2 regions of the Prevotella sp. P6B4 genome follow, and region 1 is predicted to be linked to the other one. Evidence: riboswitches for the same ligand, from Rfam matches in the RefSeq annotation. Region 1 holds a riboswitch; the other holds the start of a gene.
What was found. A riboswitch is a leader RNA that binds a small molecule or an ion and turns the genes downstream of it on or off. The one in region 1 is predicted to bind thiamine pyrophosphate.
Positions count from the first base shown of each region.

Region 1 (11,095 bases):
ACGAATAATTCTACGCAACAAGCGGTTATCTGTCGTTGGAATATAGTTATGGTTATCGAGCAGGATCGTAGTCAGCGCCGAAGCATAAACACGGAAAATCTGTTCGTTTGGAATCTCCGAAGTCAACTCCGGATTCAAAGCGTGAATTCCCTCTACTACCAGCACCTCATTACCCTTCAGCTGTAGTTTCTTTCCACTCCACTCGCTGCAGCCTTTCTGGAAATTATAGCGAGGCAGTTCTACCTCCTCACCCCTGAACAGAGCTGCAAGTTGCTCATTCAGCAAAGGCAGATTCAAGGCATGCAGATGTTCAAAATCGTAATCACCCTTCTCGTCTCTTGGTGTTTTCTCGCGATCCAAGAAATAATCATCCAGCGAGATGCCTACAGGATGGATACCATTCACAGCCAGCTGAACGCTGAGACGCTTGCAGGTAGTAGTCTTACCTGACGATGAAGGGCCGGCAATCAACACCAGTTTGATACCCTTACGCTGAGCTATTTCATCAGCAATCTTAGCAATCTTCTTCTCCTGCAATGCTTCGCTAATCTGGATTAGCTCCGACGAATGGCCGTTCATAATGGTCTCGTTCAGATCGCCAATCGTGCGCAGACCCAGAATATCCTGCCACTGATGATGCTCCTTGAAGATACCAAACATCTTGTCCTGATGCGTCATCTCACCCAACTCGTTAGGATGCTCGCGTGAAGGCAGTCTTAAAAGCAACCCATCGAAGTATTTCTCCACGCCAAACAGGTAAATTTGTTTGGTATTCGTAAGCAGAGAGCCATAGTAGTAATCCACGTAACCATCTATGTCATAATAGGTTGTAAACAATCTTCCAGTACTCTTCAGCAACTTCACCTTCGAGCGGTTATGCAGACTATCGAAAAGCTCTATGGCCTCCTGGGTGGTTGTTTCGTAACGATGGATAGGCATTGCCGCATCGATAATCTCCTGCATACGACGACGGATGGCACCAGCATCATCGAGCGTAACAGGGCGACCTATGTTCAGATTCACGTAATAGCCGTTGCTGACAGGGATATCGATAGAAACCTTACAAGGCTTAAAAAGCTCGTGAGCAGCCTTGCAGAGCACAAAGAACAAACTACGGGTATAAGCGCGTGAGCCACTCGAAGAAGTAATATCCAGAAACTCTACCTGCTTCTGCTTATATATGCGGTAGTGCATACCCTCCACCTTATTGTTCACATGAACAGAAATGGGTCCGTGCTCTATCTGCAAACCAGACAATTCGTAAACCTCTTCAACAGTAGAGCCTACTGGAACTTCTACCGTTTTGTTGTTATTTAGTACGTAGACTTTTACCTCTTTTTCCATAAGCAATATTTATTGTTCAAGTAAAAATACCCTGCAAAGATAACATTTTTCTGAATTTTTAACCGACATTTCAGAGTTTTTTTTTAACTTTGTCCCCGGTTTACTAAATATAGATACGTTTTTTATGTCAATCTGGATTATTTTTAAACTTCTGGGTTCGCTTGCGCTGTTGATGTTCGGTATGAAGTCGATGAGTGAAGCATTGCAGAAGATGGCGGGACCACAGTTACGCCATGTGTTAGGAGCGATGACAACCAATCGCTTTACTGGCATGCTTACTGGTATGCTTGTTACAGCCTCAGTACAGTCATCAACAGCCACCACTGTGATGACTGTTTCGTTTGTTAATGCCGGTCTGCTGACCTTGGCTCAGGCCATCTCAGTTATCATGGGCGCTAACATCGGAACCACCCTCACCGCTTGGATTATGTCGGCAGGTATGTCGTTCGACATTACCAGCGCCGTTTATCCGGCATTCTTCCTGGGCATCATACTTATCTATCTGAAGAGATACCGCTATATTGGCGATTTCCTGTTCGGACTATCGTTCCTGCTGATGGGACTGGGTACTCTGAGAATGACGGGTACAGAGATGCACTTGGGTGAGAACCAGGCCCTACTCGACTTCTTTGCATCGTTCGACCCCGACTCGTTCTTCACCACCCTCATATTCCTGTTCTTAGGCGGTGTGCTCACCTTCTGCGTGCAGTCATCAGCAGCCGTCATGGCTATCACCATGATACTCTGTTCGAGCGGCGCTCTACCTATCTATCAGGGTATTGCATTGGTTATGGGTGAGAATATCGGAACCACCATTACTTCAAACCTCGCTGCCCTATCGGCCAACACTCAGGCCCGTAGAGCCGCCCTCGCCCATATGTTCTTCAACGTATTCGGTGTGGTTTGGATTCTGTTTGTGTTCCGTCCGTTCATCGATGCCGTTTGCGGCATGGTGGGCTACGATGTAAACATGACTAAAGATGCCGTTGCTACAAGCGTATTCCTGGCCAATGCCGCTAAGCTGAGCTTTGTGCTGGCAGCTTTCCACACCTGCTTTAATGTGGCCAACACCTTTATTCTTATTTGGTTTATCCCACAGATTGAGCGCTTTGTATGCTGGGTTATCAAGCCAAAGAAGGTTGACGAGGAAGAAGACTTCCGCTTGCACTTTATTACAGCCGGCTTCATGAAGACCCCTGAGCTTTCGGTACTCGAGGCACAGAAAGAAATCCAGTCGTTCTCCGATCGTATGCAGCGTATGTTCAATATGGTTCGCGAACTGCTCACGCTCTCGTCAAGCTCAAGCAATAAGAAGGATAATCGCGACTCTGAGTTTAACAAGCTCTACACCCGCATTGAGAAATACGAAGGCATCAGCGATAACATGGAGATTGAGATTGCCAACTATCTGAACTCCGTGAGTGATGCTCACCTGTCAGACGACTCAAAGGCTAAAATACGTGCTATGTTACGAGAAATCAGCGAGTTAGAGAGTATCGGCGACGCCTGCTTCAATATGGCTCGCACCATTTCCAGAAAGTACAATGGCAAGCAGGATCACTTCAACGAGAAGCAGTACGACCACATCCATCAGATGATGGAACTCACCGATCAGTCGCTCTCGCAGATGAACCGATTGATGATGGGCCGTAAGGAGTCATTCGATGTGAACCGTACATTCAATATCGAGCACGAAATCAATAACTTCCGCGACCAGCTGAAGTCACAGAACATCAACGATGTTAACAACCGTGAGTACACTTACGCCGTAGGTACCATTTATATGGACCTGATTAACGAGTGTGAGAAGCTGGGCGACTATGTAGTTAATGTCGTAGAGGCAAGAATGGGACTTCGTTAGGTTCCCAGCAGGGGAACTATTGGTTCCAAAGGCAGAAACTGCCAGTTTCCAGGTAGGGAACTGGCAGTTTTCTTTCCTCAAACTATTCGTCGCAGACAGCCCAAAAACAAATTTCCACCATAAAAGTATGGCTATTCTAGAAAAAAATCATTACCTTTGCAGCCAATTATCAAGGGGTGCCCACTTGTGTGGGCTGAGATGACACCCTCTAACCTGATCTGGATTATGCCAGCGTAGGGATGGATAGTAGGCCATATCAACAAACATTTTCCCCTTAACATTATTAATTTAGTGATACTTTTACAGTATGAAAAGATTTTTTTTAGGAATTGCTGCATTAGTGTGTGCAGTTAGCGTAAATGCTCAGCGCAAAGCAGCCCTCTACGATTCTACACAGGTAGAAGCGCTGAACGAAATTGTAGTAAAAGGTGTCAGGACACAGAAAAATGCACCATTTGCTGTAGCAAACATCAAGAAACAGGAACTCAATGCATTCTCAAAGACTGGTAAGGAGCTGCCTTTCCTCTTTTCGCAGACCCCAGGTGTACTGGCCTGGAGCGAGAACGGACTGGGCACAGGTACAACTTATATGCGCATTCGCGGTGCAGGCGATTCGCGTATCAACGTAACACTGGACGGCGTTCCCTTGAATTCACCTGAGGATCAGTGTGTTTTCTGGGCCAACATGAACTCATACGGCTCGCTATTGGGCTCTGTTCAGATTCAGCGAGGCATTGGAACATCAACCAATGGCGATGGCGCTTTTGGTGGAACAATCGCTCTGGCATCAGCCACTCCAAGCCAGAAGGCTGGGGGAGAGGTTTCTGCTTCGTATGGTTCATTCAACACCTTTAATGTAGGTGGAAAGTTCTCAACAGGTCTGCTTTGGAATCATCTGATTTTCGATGGTGCTTACCACGAGACAAACACTGATGGATTTATCCACGGAACCAGCGGCCGCAGCGGTTCTTACTATGGCGGACTGACTTGGATAGGAAGCAACTTCCAGATTCGTTACAAGAACATTGGAAACTTTGAAAAAACCGGTCAGGCTTGGAACGGCGTAACAGCAGGTGACAACGATATGAGCCTAATGGATGGCACCTATGGTATCAACTCTGGTATCAAGACTTATAAGGACATGTGGAACGCAGGACTTGGCAAGTATAACTCACTCTATGAATACCTGACCAGCTACGATAAAGATGCCAACGGCAACTATCCCACAGCCCGCTATCAGATGAACAATGGCAGTTTTTGGGACAAAACCACAGATAACTTCTGGCAGAATCACAACATTCTTTCTGCCGTTTACGACATCAACGACAACTGGAGCATTACAGGTTCGCTGCACTACACCCACGGCTACGGCTATTACAACGAATTCCGCTATAACTATAAGCTGAAGAAGTTTGGCATGACCTACGATGGTGTTAAGAAGAGTAACTTTGTACGCAAAAAAGGTCTGTCACAGAACACCTACGGCTTTATCTGGAATGCCAACTACAAGAACGATGCATGGGATGTTATCGGCGGCATGTCGCTTCAGGAGTTCGACGGCAATCACTTTGGTTATGTTACCTATATTGCCAACGATGATGTACGAAAGAAGTACATGTCTAATGGCGACTACAAATACTACGATTCTGATGCCACCAAGCTTGATGGTAGCACCTTTGTAAAGGCAGCTTACCACATCAACGAACAGTGGGATATCTTCGGCGACCTGCAGTATCGCTATGTTCAGTATGAAACTAATGGTAAGAACGATAAGTTCTACGCAGAAAACAGCGGATACTACAATCAGATGCTGAACATCGACGAGAGCTACCATTTCCTGAACCCAAAGGCTGGTTTCTCATGGAATCTTAACAATCATCGCGTATATGGTTCTGTTGCCTTGAGTCATCGCGAGCCTGAGCGTAATAACTTTACAGACAACTTCAATTACCCTTACCCCAAGGCTGAGAGACTTTTAGACTACGAGTTGGGCTACACCTTCAATAGCGACATTTTCCGCTTTGGTATCAACGGATACTATATGGATTACAACAACCAGTTTGTCCAGACAGGTCAGGAGACAGAAATAGGCGAAAAGGTGACCACAAACATTAAGGATTCATACCGCATGGGTATCGAAATCCAGGCCGCTGTTGATCCTTTCTCATGGCTCACTATTGAGGGTAATGCCGCACTCAGCAAGAATAAGATTAAAGATTTCGATGAGGTGGCCAGCGTAAACTGGGAAGACGACTTCCGCACTATCCACTACGACAACTCTACACTCGCCTTCTCACCCTCAACCATCCTGAATGGTTTTGTAAACCTGCATTGGAATGGTTTCCAGGCTGTATGGCACACCAACTTCGTCAGTAGTCAGTATCTGGATAACACAGAGAATGCCGATCGTTCGCTGCCTTGCTATTCTGCCTCTGACGCTAACATCAGCTACACCTGGAAGCCCAACAAGGCCATCAAGGAGTGCATCTTCGGCCTGAACTTCAACAATATCTTCAATCGCCGTTATGCCGCCAATGGTTGGGTATATTCAAGCATCGTTGAAGAATACGGTCACCCCAACGAGAACCGCTACTATCAGATTGGATTCATTCCTATGGCAGGCTTTACAATGATGGGTAACGTAACACTCCGATTCTAATGGCAGAATTTATATCAGCACACTGGCTCGACATCACAACCACGATACTCGGACTGCTCTATATCCTGTTCGAGTATCGTGCCAGTGTCTGGCTTTGGTTAGTAGGATTTCTGATGCAGGCCTTAGGCATTGTGCTATACTACCAGAAAGGACTCTATGCCGATTGCGGCATGGAGTTCTATTATCTTTCAATGACCGTGTATGGATACTTGAAATGGGTACACGGTTCGGCTGAGAAGAAAGCGCTCCCTATCACCCATTTTCCTCGCAAGCTTATCATCCCCTGGCTGGCCCTTATTCTTGCCATCTGGGGCACCATTTACTGGCTACTGGTATCATACACCAATAGCAACGTTCCACTGGCCGACAGTTTCACTACCGCCCTCAGCATCGTAGGTATCTGGGCCTTAGCACATAAATACTTGGAACAGTGGTTCATTTGGATTATAGTCGACATTGTAACATGCTTTCTATATTTCTACAAAGACATTCCTTTCAAGGCCGGACTATACGCTTTATACGTTATAATTGCCATTTTTGGCTACAAAAAATGGAAAAATATGATAGATAATCGCTCTATTTGAGCGGTTTTTTGCCATATAATTTGGCTATCTGCCACGTTTTTCGTACTTTTGCAGCGAATTACAAATTCAAATGCTTATGCAGACGAACAGTCATTTATCGCGATTAATTCATGACCAGGCCAAGAAGTATGGCGACCGTGAGGTTTTAATCTACAAGGATTTCGGCGGGTCAGTATGGAAATCATATTCGTGGAATCAGTTCTCGGATATGGTCAAAAAAGTGTCTAATGCCTTACTCAACCTGGGTGTAAAGGTACAGGAAAATCTGGGAGTTTTCTCTCAAAACTCTGTACAGTATCTGTTCTGCGACTTTGGTGCATGGGGAGTTCGTGCAGTAACCATACCCTTCTACGCTACCAGCTCAGAGCAGCAGATCCAGTTTATGATTAGCGATGCCAAAATACGCTACCTCTTTGTAGGCGAACAAGAGCAGTACGACAAAGCACGTCGGATTTTCTCTACTTGTCCTACACTCGAGCGTATCATCGTATTCGATAAGAACGTACAAATCTCCTCACTCGACCTCAGTTCGATGTATTTCGACGATTTCCTGAAGTTGGGTGAGAACTATCCTCGTCAGACCGAAGTCGAGTCGCTTCAAGCTCAGGCTTCGATGAACGATATTGCCAACATCCTCTATACCAGCGGAACAACTGGCGATTCGAAGGGTGTTATCCTGACCTGCGGACAATACAATGCCGCAATGATTGCCAACGATAAGTGTGTACCCGTTGGCGAGAACGACAGAGTGCTTAACTTCCTGCCATTCACACATATTTTCGAGAAGGGATGGAAGATTCTGTGTTTGACAGAAGGCGCAACACTCATTGTAAACACCTATCCTCAGGAGGTTCAGCAGTCGATGAAGGATACACACCCCACATGTATGTCCTCTGTTCCCCGTTTCTGGGAGAAGGTATATATGGGTGTACAGGAGCAGATTGAGAAAGCCAGCGCCCCCAAGCGCAAACTGTTCCGCCACGCTGAAGCTGTAGGCAAAAAACATAACATCGACTACGTTTCTAAAGGCAAGCGCCCACCATTGCTCCTGCATATGGAGTACGAGTTCCTGAATAAAACCGTATTCTCGCTGGTTCGTAAGGAACTTGGATTAGAGAACGCTCACTTCTTCCCAACAGCAGGCGCTACCGTTAATCCTAAGGTCGAGGAGTTTGTTCACTCTATCGGCATTAACATGATTGTTGGTTACGGATTGACAGAGAGTCTGGCCACCGTTAGCTGTAATCACCTTGGCAAACCATACACCGTTGGTGGTGTTGGTATTCCCATCGAGGGTATCGACATTAAGATCAGCGAAGAGGGTGAGGTACTGCTTAAAGGCCCAACTATCACCCCTGGCTACTACAATCGCGAGGATCTTACCAAGGCTGCCTTTACCGAAGATGGTTACTTTAAGACAGGCGACTCAGGCTATCTGAAGGATGGCGAGCTGTTTCTGAAAGAGCGTATTAAGGACCTCTTCAAGACTTCAAACGGAAAGTATATTGCCCCACAGATGATTGAATCTAAGTTGCTGGTTGATAAGTATATCGATCAGATTGCCATCATTGCCGACCAGCGCAAGTTTGTTTCGGCTCTGATTATCCCCGTATATGCCCTGTTGGAGGAATATGCCCGCGAGAACAAAATACCTTTCGAGAACAGAGAGCAGCTTTGCAAAAATCCAAAGATCAATGAGATGATGAAGGAGCGTATCGACACGCTGCAGCAGTCGCTTGCTCACTACGAGCAGATTAAGCGCTTCACCCTGCTGCCTCATCACTTCACAATAGAGAAAGGCGAACTTACAAATACTTTAAAAATCAAGCGTCGTGTACTGAACGAAAACTACAAGAAGGAAATTGACGCGATGTACGCAGAATAAAATATGATTACTCAGGATCAGCTGAAAAATGTTTTGGAGAGAGCGGATGCCCTGCACCGCTACTTGGAAATAGACAAGAAAAAGATTGAATACGAGGAGGAAGATCTTCGTACGCAGGCCCCTGACTTTTGGGAAGATCGCAAGCGTGCTGAAGAACAGATGAAGAAAGTAAAGGGCATCAAGAAATGGCTTGACGGCTACAAGGAGGTTCGCACCCTTGCCGATGAGTTACAATTAGCTTTCGACTTCTTCAAAGACGAGATGGTTACAGAGGAGGAGGTTGAAGACACCTATGCCAAAGCCATCAAGGCTATCGAGGACCTGGAGCTCAAGAATATGCTCCGACAAAAGGAAGACCCCATGGAGGCCGTCCTGAAGATTAACAGCGGTGCTGGTGGTACCGAGGCACAGGACTGGGCTTCGATGCTGATGCGAATGTATATGCGCTGGGCTGAAGCACACGGTTATAAGGTAACCATTTCGAACCTGCTTGACGGTGACGAAGCCGGCATTAAGAGTGTAACCATGCAGTTGGAAGGCGGCGATTATGCTTACGGCTATCTGAAGAGCGAGAACGGCGTTCACCGCTTGGTACGTGTTTCACCATTCAACGCTCAGGGTAAGCGTATGACGTCATTTGCTTCTGTTTTCGTTTCACCTCTGGTTGATGATACCATCGAGGTATATGTTGACCCTGCCAAACTCTCATGGGATACTTTCCGAAGCAGTGGTGCTGGTGGTCAGAATGTAAACAAGGTAGAATCAGGTGTTCGCCTGCGCTATTGGTACACCGATCCTGATACTGGTGAGGAAGAAGAAATCCTCATTGAGAATACGGAAACCCGCGACCAGCCAAAGAACAAGGAGCGCGCTATGACACTGCTTAAATCGCAGCTCTACGATCGTGCGATGAAGAAGCGTTTGGAAGCCCAGGCAAAAATCGAGGCTGGCAAGAAGAAAATCGAGTGGGGTAGCCAGATACGTAGCTACGTGTTTGATGACCGCCGCGTAAAAGACCATCGTACCAACTATCAGACTACAGACGTGGATGGTGTGATGGACGGAAAGATTGACGAATTTATCAAGGCTTATCTCATGGAATTCCCCGTCAATGACGAAGAACAATAACGAATAACAAATAAAATCATTAAAACTATGGCTCAAATCGCAAAAACATCAAAGTCTACTCAGAAGAAGGAGGCTTTTCAGAAGAAACAAGAAGAAGGTGGCAAGAAAGTGCTGGAGTATATCTTCGGCGCATTAATTATTCTTGCTGTACTGTTTGTGGCTTACTCTATTTTCATCGTATCGTAAATGAGCGGCCTGGAAATAGAACGCAAATTTCTTGTAAAGAACAACGACTATAAGCGACAGGCTACCAGTAGTAGTCGCATTTGTCAAGGTTATATCTGCAGCCATCGCGGACGTACCGTCAGGGTACGTATCCGTGATAGCCGCGGATATTTAACGATTAAAGGCCCTTCTGGTGCTGATGGGCTTACGCGATATGAATTCGAAAAGGAGATTTCTTTGGACGAAGCACAACATCTGATGGACATCTGCGAACCTGGTAAGATAGACAAGACCCGCTATCTGGTACCTTGCGGCAAGCACACCTTCGAAGTTGATGAGTTCTACGGCGAGAACGAAGGCTTAGTGATGGCAGAGATTGAGTTAAGCTCAGAGGATGAAGCCTTTGAAAAACCAAACTTCATCGGTGAGGAAGTAACAGGCGATCGCAGGTATTACAACTCATGCCTACTAAGCAATCCCTTTACCGCCTGGCCCGAAAACACCAAATCAGCACACCCAAAACAGCTGCAAAAGTAACACCTGTTGCATTAGCAGCCAAGTCAAGCCAATCGCCACTGCGATGCCCAAAGGTACAGTATTCCTGTAACAGTTCCAATATACCACTCATCATGATTGGAGCCAGCCATCCCCAAAAGAACATCTTCTCATAATCAGCCTGTTTATGTTTAAAGGTATACTCTATCCATACCACCATAAACGTACTGCCATACATCACCACATGCACCCATTTATCAATAAACTCCACATTGTCAAGTGGTGTTTCTGGAAAGAAGGGAACAAGAGACAGAATCCATATCAAAGCGATGCAGACCATCGACAATGGATATTTCCTTAAGAAATGAAACAAAAAACTCATATTTACTTGCAATTTCGGTGCAAAATTAAGAAATTATTTATACTTTTGCAACCAAATTAAAAGAAAAGTGTATATGTCACAACTTGAAAGGGCAAGTTTCGGTAGCAAAATAGGCGTTATTCTCGCCACGGCAGGATCAGCTGTTGGCTTGGGAAATATATGGCGTTTCCCATACATGACAGGACAGAATGGTGGTGCCATTTTTATCATCATTTATGTATTCTGTGTCTTACTACTGGGTATTCCCTGTATGATTAGCGAGTTTATCATTGGACGTCATGGTCAGGCCAATACCGCACGCGCTTTCCGCATCATGTCAGGTGATACTATCTGGTCGATCATCGGCTATATGGGTGTACTGACAGGATTTCTCATTTCAGGCTACTATGCAGTCGTTTCAGGCTGGTGCTTAGAGTATGTCTGGGCATCTGTTTCTGGCAGGCTATTAGGAAACCCTGAATATATTAAAGATTATTTTACTACCTTCGAACAGGATCCTGTCAAGCCAGTATTCTGGACTTTCATTATTCTGCTGGCCACTTATCTGATTATTGAAAATGGCGTACGTAACGGTATTGAGAAAGCATCTAAG
Region 1 covers NZ_JHVE01000004.1:77,221-88,315, reverse strand. Annotated here, with positions in the region: gene T491_RS0103735 (nucleoside kinase) at 1-1,344, opposite strand, end outside; gene T491_RS0103730 (Na/Pi cotransporter family protein) at 1,469-3,205, shown strand; TPP riboswitch at 3,368-3,463, shown strand; gene T491_RS0103720 (TonB-dependent receptor) at 3,513-5,864, shown strand; gene pnuC (nicotinamide riboside transporter PnuC) at 5,864-6,448, shown strand; gene T491_RS0103710 (long-chain fatty acid--CoA ligase) at 6,525-8,333, shown strand; gene prfB (peptide chain release factor 2) at 8,337-9,461, shown strand; gene T491_RS17835 (hypothetical protein) at 9,489-9,647, shown strand; gene T491_RS0103695 (CYTH domain-containing protein) at 9,648-10,163, shown strand; gene T491_RS0103690 (hypothetical protein) at 10,108-10,503, opposite strand; gene T491_RS0103685 (sodium-dependent transporter) at 10,577-11,095, shown strand, end outside.

Region 2 (11,095 bases), on a different contig from region 1:
GGGCCCTCGATAAACACCTGCACATCCTTGTCCCAGGCACGCTGCACCAGCTCGCCCATGGTGTCGAGCTCGGCAAACTGGGCGGCATCGTTGGCATCGTGGATACAGCCGGGGCGCAAGCCATCGCCCAGCGACAGTGCCACATCGTAGCGACGACAGATATCGCAGATATCATCGAAATGCTCGTACAGGAAACTCTCCTGCTGGTGATGCTGGCACCACTGGGCAATGATACTGCCACCACGACTCACGATACCCGTCAGACGATTATCAGACAAGTGTACGTTCTTCAGTCGGATACCGCAGTGAATGGTGAAATAATCCACGCCCTGCTCGCATTGCTCCACCAGCGTGTCGCGATACACCTCCCAGCTCAGCTGCTCTACGTGTCCGTCCACCTTCTTCAGCGCCTGATACATAGGCACCGTGCCCACAGGCACCGGACTGTTGCGGAGAATCCACTCACGGGTAGTGTGGATATCCTCGCCTGTCGAGAGGTCCATGATGGTGTCGCCACCCCATTTACAGCTCCAGATGGCTTTCTCTACCTCCTCCTCGATACCCGAGTTGTCGCGCGAGTTACCGATATTGGTGTTGATCTTCACCAGGAAGTCGGTACCGATAATCATGGGCTCCGCCTCGGGGTGCTTCTTGTTGGCAGGAATCACCGCCTTACCCGCAGCCACCTGCTGACGCACGAACTCGGGGGTGATATAGCTCTCAATGCCCATGGCCTCACAGTTCATATTCTCACGGATGGCCACATACTCCATCTCATGGGTGATGATACCACGCTTGGCCAGCGACATCTGGGTGTCGACCTCGTTTCTGCTCTCAATCCAGGGGGCACGCAGTTTGGGCAGTCCCTTCTCCAGATCCACCTCGTAGTCGGGATCGCTATATACACCGCTGGTGTCGTAGATGGTCACACGGCCATTATCCTCAAGCACGCGCTGACCGTCCACATGCTTCACGGTGGGCGTCAGCGTTACCTCGCGCATGGCCACACGGAGGTCGGGATGGATACTACCCTCTACATAGATCTTTTTCGACGAGGGATATGTAATACGTTGATTAATATGTATGGTCTTCATTATGTTGCTTTACTTTGTTAATGATTACTTTCATTTGTTCTTTCGGCTGCTCGGCACGCAGCACCGTTCCACTCACGGCCACGCCCTGCACACCACTATCCAACAGCAGTTTCACATCGTCGGGCTCTATCCCGCCAATAGCCACCATCGGCACGCTGATACCCTCCTGACGCATCTGTCGGGTAATCCTCAGATAGCCCTCTGCACCGAGTATGGGCGAGAGATTGGCCTTGGTGGTGGTGTAACGGTAAGGCCCGCAACCGATATAGTCGACACCGGCTGCAGCCAGCAGGCGCACATCATCGATGGTGTTAGCCGTTCCACCGATGATGCTGTCATCGCCCAACAGCTTCCTTGCTTCAACAGGCGACATGTCATGACGGCCCAGATGTACGCCATCGGCACCGATGGCATCTACCAGCTCCACATGGTCGTCGACAATGAACACGGCACCAAAGCGATGACACAGCTCACTCACCTCGCGACCTGTAGCCACTATCTGTTCGGCAGTAGCCTCCTTCATGCGCAGCTGTATCCAACGGCAGCCTCCCAGCAGTGCCTGCTCTATGCCACGCACCTGTGAGTACTCACTCGTTGCATGCGAGATGAACTGTACACGCATGCGACCTAAACCATAGCTCATGCCTACCGATGCACGAAGGTCGGATTGCAGATACTCAATGCCTCCACGCACAGCATCGGTCAGCGATTGTCCTTGCGCCAACAGCGTAGCGATGGCCGACGAGAGTCGGCAGCCAGTGCCATGCATGCCTTGGGTATAGACAGCCTCGTGACTGAACGTCAGCACATGACCATCCATATAGAGCCGGTCGCACTTTTTGTCACCCTCGGCATGACCGCCTTTCAGCAGCCAGGCATGCTGATCCTTACCAGGCCCCAAGCCATAGCCAGCCAGCACTTTCGCCTCGGGCAGATTCGGTGTGATCAGGGTAGCCAACGGATAAAGACGCTTTACAAATGTGCCAATGGCATCGGCATCCATGAGGGGCATGCCCGAGGTGGACACCATCACGGGGTCGAGCACGATGCACACATCGGGATGCGATTGGCGGTAGGCGGTGAGCTCCTGAGCCACCACCTCTACCACCTCGCGCGTGGGCAGCATGCCCGTTTTGATGGCCAGTGGCTGCAGGTCGTTCAACACGGCACGCAGCTGCTGACGCACCAGCGTGGCTGACACGGATTCACTGTGTAGTACCCCCATGCTGTTCTGAACGGTGAGCGCCGTGACCACCGAGGCGGCATGGCCACCCAGTTGTCCGATGGTACGGATATCGGCCTGCAGGCCTGCGCCGCCAGAGCAGTCGCTACCAGCAATGGTGAGTACGGTTGTCAGTTGTCTCATACAGCCACACAAGGGTTCATGGTTGGAATATCGAAACTGCGATCCCAACTCTTCCACACGGGCTGCACGCCCATGCGCTTAAGGTCGGCCACCACCTCGGGGGTGGTACGGCTGTCGGCCACATGGAACTGCTCCAGGGCGTTGGGATAGCAGGCATAGCCGCCTGGGTCGGTATGACTCTCGGCACTCATGGTGGTGACACCCAGCGTGGCCATGTGGTTACGCATGTCGCTGGTTTCACGGGTAGAGTAAGAGATATCGACATCGTGATCGAAGATACGCATGGCAAAGGTGACCTGTGCCAACTCGCGGTCGCTCATCACCACGTTGGGCTGGAAACCGCCATTCTCCGACGGACGCATACGGGGGAAGTTCACACTATAGTGTGTCTGCCAGTAGGTCTTCTCTAAATAGCGCAGATGATAGCCCAGCATGGCTATCTCCGTGCGCCAGTCCTCCAGACCGATGAGGGCGCCCATGCCGATGCGCTGCACGCCGGCCTGTCCCATACGGTCGTAGCCATTGAGTCGCCACTCGTAGTTCGACTTCATGCCACGGGGATGGTACACCTTGTAGCGGGCCTCGTTATAGGTCTCCTGGAAACAGATCACGCCATTGAGTCCGTGCTGTCGCAACAGGGCGTAGTCCTCCATCTTGAGGGGCATCACCTCGATCTGCAGGTTGTTGAAATAGGGTTTGGCCAGGTCGAGGGCGCGGGCGATATAGTCCACATTAGCCAGTACCGGATTCTCACCTGTCAGTATCAGCAGATTATCAAACGGTCCCAAGGCTTTGATGGCCTGGTACTCGCGCTTGATCTCATCCTCGGTCAGCACAATGCGCTTCATCTTGTTCTCAACATGGAAGCCACAGTACACACACGAGTTGGTGCAGGCATTGGTGATATACACGGGTATGAACATGTTGACCGTATTACCGAAACGCTCCCGGGTGTACTTCCTGCTCAGCGCTGCCATGGGCTCCAGATATTTGGCGCCGGCAGGCGATATCATGGCCATCAGGTCGTCGACATCGCAATGCGATTTGTTCAGGGCACGTACCACATCGGCATCGGTCTTGCTCATGATGCGCTCCGTAGTAGCGTCCCAGCCTATCTTTCTGATTTCGTCTATAAACATGATGCGTTATCCTCCACAAAAAGCTTTAATGATAATAATGTCGTCTTGCGGGCTGATGGTGGTCTTCTCCCAGTCAGCAGCGTGAACGATGGCGCCGTTCACGGCTATCGCCACTCCTTTGGTGCCGATGTTACGCGCCTCGGCCAACTGGGCCAGTGTGGTACCATCGTTCAGTGTGGCAGGTTGGTGATTGATTGTTACTTCCATCGTTCAGTCCTCCGCTAAGAATGATGTGAGTGGCGATGTGGCCGAAGCCTCCATGCGCGCTGTCGGTGTGGCTACACCTGCTTCGAAAGCCTCGCGTCCAGCCTCAACAGCCAGTCGGAAGGCGTGTGCCATCCGCACGGGATCGACAGCTACGGCAATGGCGGTATTCACCATCACGGCATCGGCACCTATCTCCATGGCCTTGGCGGCATCGCTGGGAGCACCGATACCGGCATCCACCACTACGGGCACCTGAGCCTCGTCGATGATGATGTGCAGGAAATCGATGGTACGCAGTCCCTGGTTACTGCCGATGGGCGAGCCCAAGGGCATGACCGTAGCGGCACCAGCCTCCTGCAACCTGCGACACAACACGGGATCGGCCTGACAGTAAGGCAGCACCGTGAATCCCATCTTCACCAGTTGCTCGGTAGCCTTCAGTGTCTCCACAGGGTCGGGCAACAGGTAGCGTGGGTCGGGATGAATCTCCAGCTTCACCCATTTGGTACCAAACGCCTCCTCAGCCATCTGACAGGCAAACACCGCCTCTTCGGCATTGCGACAGCCCGATGTGTTAGGCAGAATCTGAATGCTGGGATGCTCGATGAAGGGCAGCATGTCGTCGCTACGCTCATCGTCGTCGATACGCTTCATGGCCATAGTCACCATCTCAGTACCCGATGCCTCTATGGCCTTCTGCATCAGGTTGTTCGAACCGAATTTTCCTGTACCCATAATGATACGGGAGGAGAATTCCTTTCCGTTAATCCACAATCTTTCCATTGTTAATAATACACTATTAGTGGAGCTTTTATAAGAAGACCTCATCAAACTATCCCTTCGGCAGCATTACCTGCATCAGGTTATATGGGTATCATCTCAGCACTGCCAAACAGCAGGCACCCCGTGTTTAAATCGGCTGCAAAGATAAACAAATCTGCCGAAACGTCCAAACATTTCGGCAGATATTTTTTTATAATCCTTTCTTCATGTGGCGCATGGCACACGGTAGCCACACTGTGACCGTGGTGCCCTTGGCAGGCTCGGAGTTCAGAGTGATCTGACCATTCAGACTATCGACAATAGCCTTACAGATACTGAGCCCAAGACCGGAACTCTGATTGAAGAGATTCAGCGAGTCGCCCATCTGGAACATCGACGAGAGATTGTTCTGCAGCTTCTGCGGCATACCGTCGCCAGTATCAGTGACGGTTATCTTCAAACCGCGGCGCTCATATTCATAATTCAGCGTGATGAGCCCCTCCTTGGTATGCTGCGTGGCGTTATGCAGCAGGTGCATCATGAGCTGATACATCAGATTGGTATCGAGCGTAGCCTTGCAATGGGGCGAAAGCGGACTGCGCACCACAATCGACACCTCGGAATTGACATCGCGCAACGCCTCACGACGATACGACGCCATAAGCTCGGCCAGATTCACTTCAATCATCGTAAAGGTACCCATACTACTCTCGAAATTAGAGAGCTCGAGCAACTGCGAGATAAAATAAAGCAGCTGATGACCATTCTTGTTGATATGCTTAGCCTGATTGATGACTCTGACGGCATCCATATCATCTACACTCTGAGTAGAAAGCTCGTCGCTGGTCTTGATAATGGTATTAAGCGGCGAACGGAGCGCATGACTGACATTGGCCAGAAACACCGTCTTGATACGCTCACTACGCTGAGCACGACTTATCTCCTTATTCAAACGTTTCCGATAGTAGTGATGCCCCAGAAACAGACTTACCAACAATACTACAATAATGACAATGTTTATAATCCAATACCAATCCATATAGCTATATTTTAGGTTTCTGATTGCAAAGATAAGCAAATAAGACGAAAAAAAGAAGCAGTTAACAATCGTTAACTGCTTCTCCTTATACGTTAGGCGATGTCTATCTGACGTGAGAGCTTAACCTTCTCCTCGACCATCTTCGGCAACTCTACGGTGAGCACACCATCCTCCACACGTGCCTTGATGTCCTCCTTCTTCACATCATCAGGCAGGATCAGGGTCTGCTCATACTTAGAGTAAGAGAACTCGCGACGCAGGTAGCGGCTGTTCTTATCCTCCTCCTTGTGCTCGTGTTTCTTCTCCATCTTGATGATCAGGTTACCCTCATCGTTGATGTGCACATTAAAATCCTCCTTCTTCATGCCCGGTGCGGCCAGCTCTACGGTGTAGGCCTTCTCGCTTTCTTTCACATTGATGGCTGGTGCGGTGCAATTGGCGCGCGGCATAAAATCCGTGTCAAACAAATCACCAAACACGCTTGGAATCCAACTGTTACTTCTCATTACTGGCATCATAATCTTTACCTCCTAATTCTATTTTTTTAAATTGTTAAACCATGTTGATGAGCGCCTCGTGGCGTTCACCAACCAAGGATGCAAAACAGATACCAGCGAGAAAATATGCGTCAGATTGACAGAATTTCCTGACAAACTGACAGAGCAGCCGCTACGGTAGGTATCTCAGAAATCACAACAGAGTGCTTGCCTTTACCCTCGCGGAAGTTGCACCTGCGGGGATAGCGCGATACGTACTGCAGAATGCGCCCGAAGGCTTCGCTCTGGAAGTAAGGACTATCGTCGCGACTCACAAAGTAGAAGTACATCTTCTGCTGTTTGAGCATGATCTTTTCGATACCCAACTGCTTGCCAGCCACACGCAGAGGCACCACGGTGATGAGCTCTTCGCTGACGGCAGGGATAGGTCCGAAACGGTCGATCAGGCGCTTGCGATAGGCATCGAGCTGCAGTTCGAGCTGGGTGCTGTTGGCCAGATTGTCGAGCTCGCGATACAGCAGCATACGTTCGGAGTCGCTGGGCACATACTGGTCGGGATAGTACATCTCGATATCCGAATCCAGCGCACAGTCGTCCACCCAGGCTATTTGAGCATGAAGCGCTGACTGTTGATCGTTTTTGGCATCGGCCTTTTCTACAGCTGCAAACTCGGGTTCCTCGTTCTTCAGCTCTGCCATCGCCTGGTTTAGTATCTTCTGATAGGTCTCGTAGCCCAGGTCGGCAATAAAGCCGCTCTGCTCCGATCCCAACAGGTTGCCGGCACCACGGATGTCGAGGTCCTGCATGGCGATATTGATGCCCGAGCCGAGGTCGGAGAAATTCTCGAGGGCCTCCAGTCTTCGGCGGCTCTCAGGATTGAGTGCCGAGAGCGGCGGTGCCAACAGGTAGCAGAAGGCCTTGCGGTTGCCACGTCCCACACGACCACGCATCTGGTGCAGGTCGGAGAGTCCGAAGTTATGGGCACCGTTGATGATGATGGTGTTGGCATTAGGTATGTCGATACCGTTCTCGACGATGGTGGTCGATAGCAGTATGTCGAAATCGTAGTTCGAGAAGTCGAGGATGATCTTCTCGAGTTCCTCGGGCTTCATCTGTCCGTGACCGATACAGATACGGGCATCGGGCACGTACTTCTGGATAATCTCGGCGATATGTGGCAGGTCGGCTATACGGTTGTTCACAAAGTACACCTGTCCGTTCCTGCTCATCTCGTAGTTCACCGCCTCGGCGATGATCTCTGGCGAGAATGTGTGTATCTCGGTCTGTATGGGATAGCGGTTAGGCGGTGGCGTCTGGATCACGCTCAGGTCGCGCGCACCTACCAGCGAGAACTGCAGGGTGCGGGGGATAGGCGTGGCACTCATGGTGAGCGTGTCGACCGATGTCTTCATCTGGCGCAGCTTCTCCTTGGTCGATACACCGAACTTCTGCTCCTCGTCGATGATGAGCAGTCCCAGGTCCTTGAACTTCACACTCTTGCTGATGAGTCGGTGGGTACCGATGATGATATCTATCTTACCCTCGGCCAGATCCTTCTGGATGCGGGTAGTATCCTTAGTGGTACGCGCACGCGTGAGGTAGTCGACCGTCACAGGCATATCCTTCAGTCGCTTACTGAAGGTACGGAAGTGCTGATAGGCCAGCACCGTGGTGGGCACCAGCACCGCCACCTGCTTACCATCCACAGCAGCCTTGAAGGCAGCACGCACAGCCACCTCGGTCTTACCGAAGCCCACATCGCCACACACCAGTCGGTCCATGGGGCGTGCTTTCTCCATGTCGGCCTTCACATCCTGCGTGGCCTTCAGCTGGTCGGGGGTGTCCTCATAGAGGAACGAGGCCTCGAGCTCGTGCTGCAGATATGAATCATGACTGAAGGCGAACCCTTTCTCGCGGCGACGCTTGGCGTAGAGTTTGATCAGGTCGCGCGCTATCTCCTTGATATGCGCCTTGGTGCGCTCCTTCAGACGCTCCCACTGACCAGTGCCTAAGGTAGAGAGTCGTGGTGCCTCGCCACCGTCCTGCGACTTGTATTTAGCCACCTTGTAGAGCGAGTGGATCGATACGTAGATGGCGTCGCCATGCTGATAGGTGAGCTTGATCATCTCCTGATAGCCATCACCCTGCGGCATGCGCACCAGACCGCCGAACTTGCCCACGCCATGGTCCACATGCACCACGTAGTCGCCAATCTCAAACTGCTGTATCTCCTTCAGCGTCAGCGCCATCTTACCGCTACGGGCCTTGTCGCTCTTCAGGTTGTATTTATGGAAACGGTCGAATATCTGGTGGTCGGTAAAGAAACACACCTTCAGGTCGTCGTCGATAAAGCCCTCGTGCAGGGTCTTATCCACGGGCGTGAAACGGATATCGGCCTGTTCGCCCTCGGTAGCGGCACGCTGGGCAAAGATATCCTTCAGTCGTTCGTTCTGCTTCGGACTGTCGGCGAGGATATACAGCTGGTAGCCCTGGTCTATATAGTTATCAAACGCCTGGAACAGCAACTCGAAGTTCTTGTGGAACAGGGGCTGGATGGTGATATTGAATCGGATGATGCTGCAATCGGATACCGAGGCACGATGCCCGAACTCTATTCTGCGGAAGCCCTCTGCCTGATGCATGAACTGCGGACCAGTGACCAGTGGCATACCTTCCTGGAAGGCGGCATCGATGGCATCGCGCACATACAGATAGTCCTTCGTGGCGATGATGGTATCGGCAGGCAACAGCGAGAGGAACGGCTCCTGGGCAGTATCGCTGGCCTCGAGTTCCGGCACTATCTCTACCCTATCGCGGGCATCGAGCGAGAGCTGGTCCTCCACCTGGAAGGTACGTACTGAATCCACATCGTCGCCAAAGAAATCCACACGGTAGGGATACTCGCAGCTGTAGCTATACACGTCGAGGATAGAGCCACGCAGGGCAAACTGTCCGGGCTCATACACGTAGTCCACCTCGCTGAATCCCAGCTCGCGCAGCTGCTTCACGATATCGCCCACAGCCACCTGCTGCCCACGCTCAATGGTGAGTGTGCGGGCGTTCAGCGTCTGCTTGGGCACTACCATCTCGGCGAGCGCCTCGGGATAGGTAACAATGTAAAGCTGACAGTTGTCTGTCGACAGTTGCGTCATCACCTCGGTGCGGAGTATCTGCGAGGCAGCATCCAGCTGACCGTACTTGATGGCGCGCCTGTAGCTGCTCGGGAAGAACAGCACGCGGCGCTGCCCCAGCAACTGTGTCAGGTCGTGGTAGAAATAGCCCGCCTCCTCGGCATCCTGCAGGATGAAAAGGATGGGCGATGAACACTTGGCAGCCAGACTGCCGAACAACATCGGCGCACTGGAGGCCAACAAACCCTCGAGGAAAATCCGCTTGGAGGCGGACGTTCCTATCTCATGAGCCAGCGCCGACACCTGCGGCAACTTGGCATATACCTTCTCTAAATCTTCTATCTTCATCGCGTAATCGGTGCAAAGATAAACAAAAAAAACGAAACTCATGAATGTTTCGTTTTTTTTATTCTCTGGCATCATGCCAGACAGATTCACCTGACCATAGACCGGCATCGCTCCAGATAGCGTGCTGCTCTATCATTTGCTCAAAGATGTCTGACATGCTTGATATACTTAATTAACGTGTTTATACTTGATTGCTTGCGGCTTGCTAATGCACATCGTTCAAGAATTTCGATATCGAAATTCTCAAGTGCGTCAGTATCAAAACGGATGTCTTCCTCAAGATATATCTCTATATCCTTCATGAAGCGTAGATTCAGACACTTGCTAAAGTTAATCACATCGCAAAGTGCCTTCTCGGGTGTTGCTATCAAGAAGCTGACACCATCGGCCTGTTCTATTCTTATGCCAACTGCGAAGTATTCTGGCGAGCAATTCTGATAACTAAAACGACCAACAGCATTCTCAAAATCTCTGGAATGTTTGGTGGTGATTGATGTTACCTGGTACACACGTTCTGGTATCAACCCATAATAGCGCAAGGCATATTCACATCCCACATACGATGGACCGTAAATATGATTGGCTATCAGTTCCTTCGACAGTTCCTTACCGGTTTCCATCTTGCTGGCCACATACATTCCCTTCTTTAAACGAATAAGCTGACCACTCTTTTCGAGCGCACGCGCCTTCTCGTTAATATGCTTATGGTCCGGAAAAACCGCACTTAGCACATTAACGTCAAAGGGGATATTGCCTATGTTCTCAAATGGTGTCATCTCAATACAATTAGTGTTTGCATGGTGCAAAAATAGTTATATTTCGTACACAAAACAAATATTTTCTTTGTTTTCTGTGCAAAATATGACTATTTTAACTTTATTTCAAGGGAAAAGGCCGATTCCAAAAGAATCTGCCCTATGCAGTTAGCCAAAATAAATGAAGTAGAATTTTTCTGCATAATAATTTGGCGGAATAAAAATTAGTCTGTATCTTTGCAATCGAATAAATAAGCAATGCATAAACAACCATTTAATGGAGGTAACATAATTATGAAGAAAATAGTATCTCTATTTGCTATCATCATATCGTTGATGGCGTGCACTAAAGAGGAGGTTAGAGAGGCGGATCAATATTCGCTTCCAAGTGTAACAATGGATTCATGTGTGATAACCTCAGATAATTCGTTAACAGCCTACATGACTGTAGACAAAGGTGAGTCGTTCCGCAATCATAGTCTACAGATGCTGGTATATGATGCGAAGAATCTGCAACAGGCACAGTCGACCATCAACGTGGATCTGACAGGCGAACGTGTGCAGAAGATTCAGAAAGCATTTTCCGTACCTGCTACAGGAACCGAATATCTGGTGAGCGCCGTACTGAAGACGACTAAGAACGCGTTTAAGTCGAACCCGATAATGGTGAGTATGGGCAAGATGACTGCCGAGAGTTATCTGCGCATTTGGGGGCAGCCTCGCTATCTGGACGAAGTGACCTACGAAGGAAGATGCA
Region 2 covers NZ_JHVE01000012.1:10,580-21,674, reverse strand. Annotated here, with positions in the region: gene thiC (phosphomethylpyrimidine synthase ThiC) at 1-1,094, opposite strand, end outside; gene T491_RS17410 (thiamine phosphate synthase) at 1,075-2,460, opposite strand; gene thiH (2-iminoacetate synthase ThiH) at 2,457-3,599, opposite strand; gene thiS (sulfur carrier protein ThiS) at 3,606-3,806, opposite strand; gene T491_RS0109065 (thiazole synthase) at 3,810-4,589, opposite strand; TPP riboswitch at 4,624-4,723, opposite strand; gene T491_RS0109060 (sensor histidine kinase KdpD) at 4,780-5,607, opposite strand; gene T491_RS0109055 (Hsp20/alpha crystallin family protein) at 5,700-6,125, opposite strand; gene mfd (transcription-repair coupling factor) at 6,236-9,583, opposite strand; gene T491_RS0109045 (hypothetical protein) at 9,724-10,359, opposite strand; gene T491_RS0109040 (kelch repeat-containing protein) at 10,633-11,095, shown strand, end outside.
Region 2: it holds a riboswitch for thiamine pyrophosphate, as region 1 does, so the genes downstream of both, T491_RS0109065 (thiazole synthase) here and T491_RS0103720 (TonB-dependent receptor) in region 1, are expected to answer to the same signal.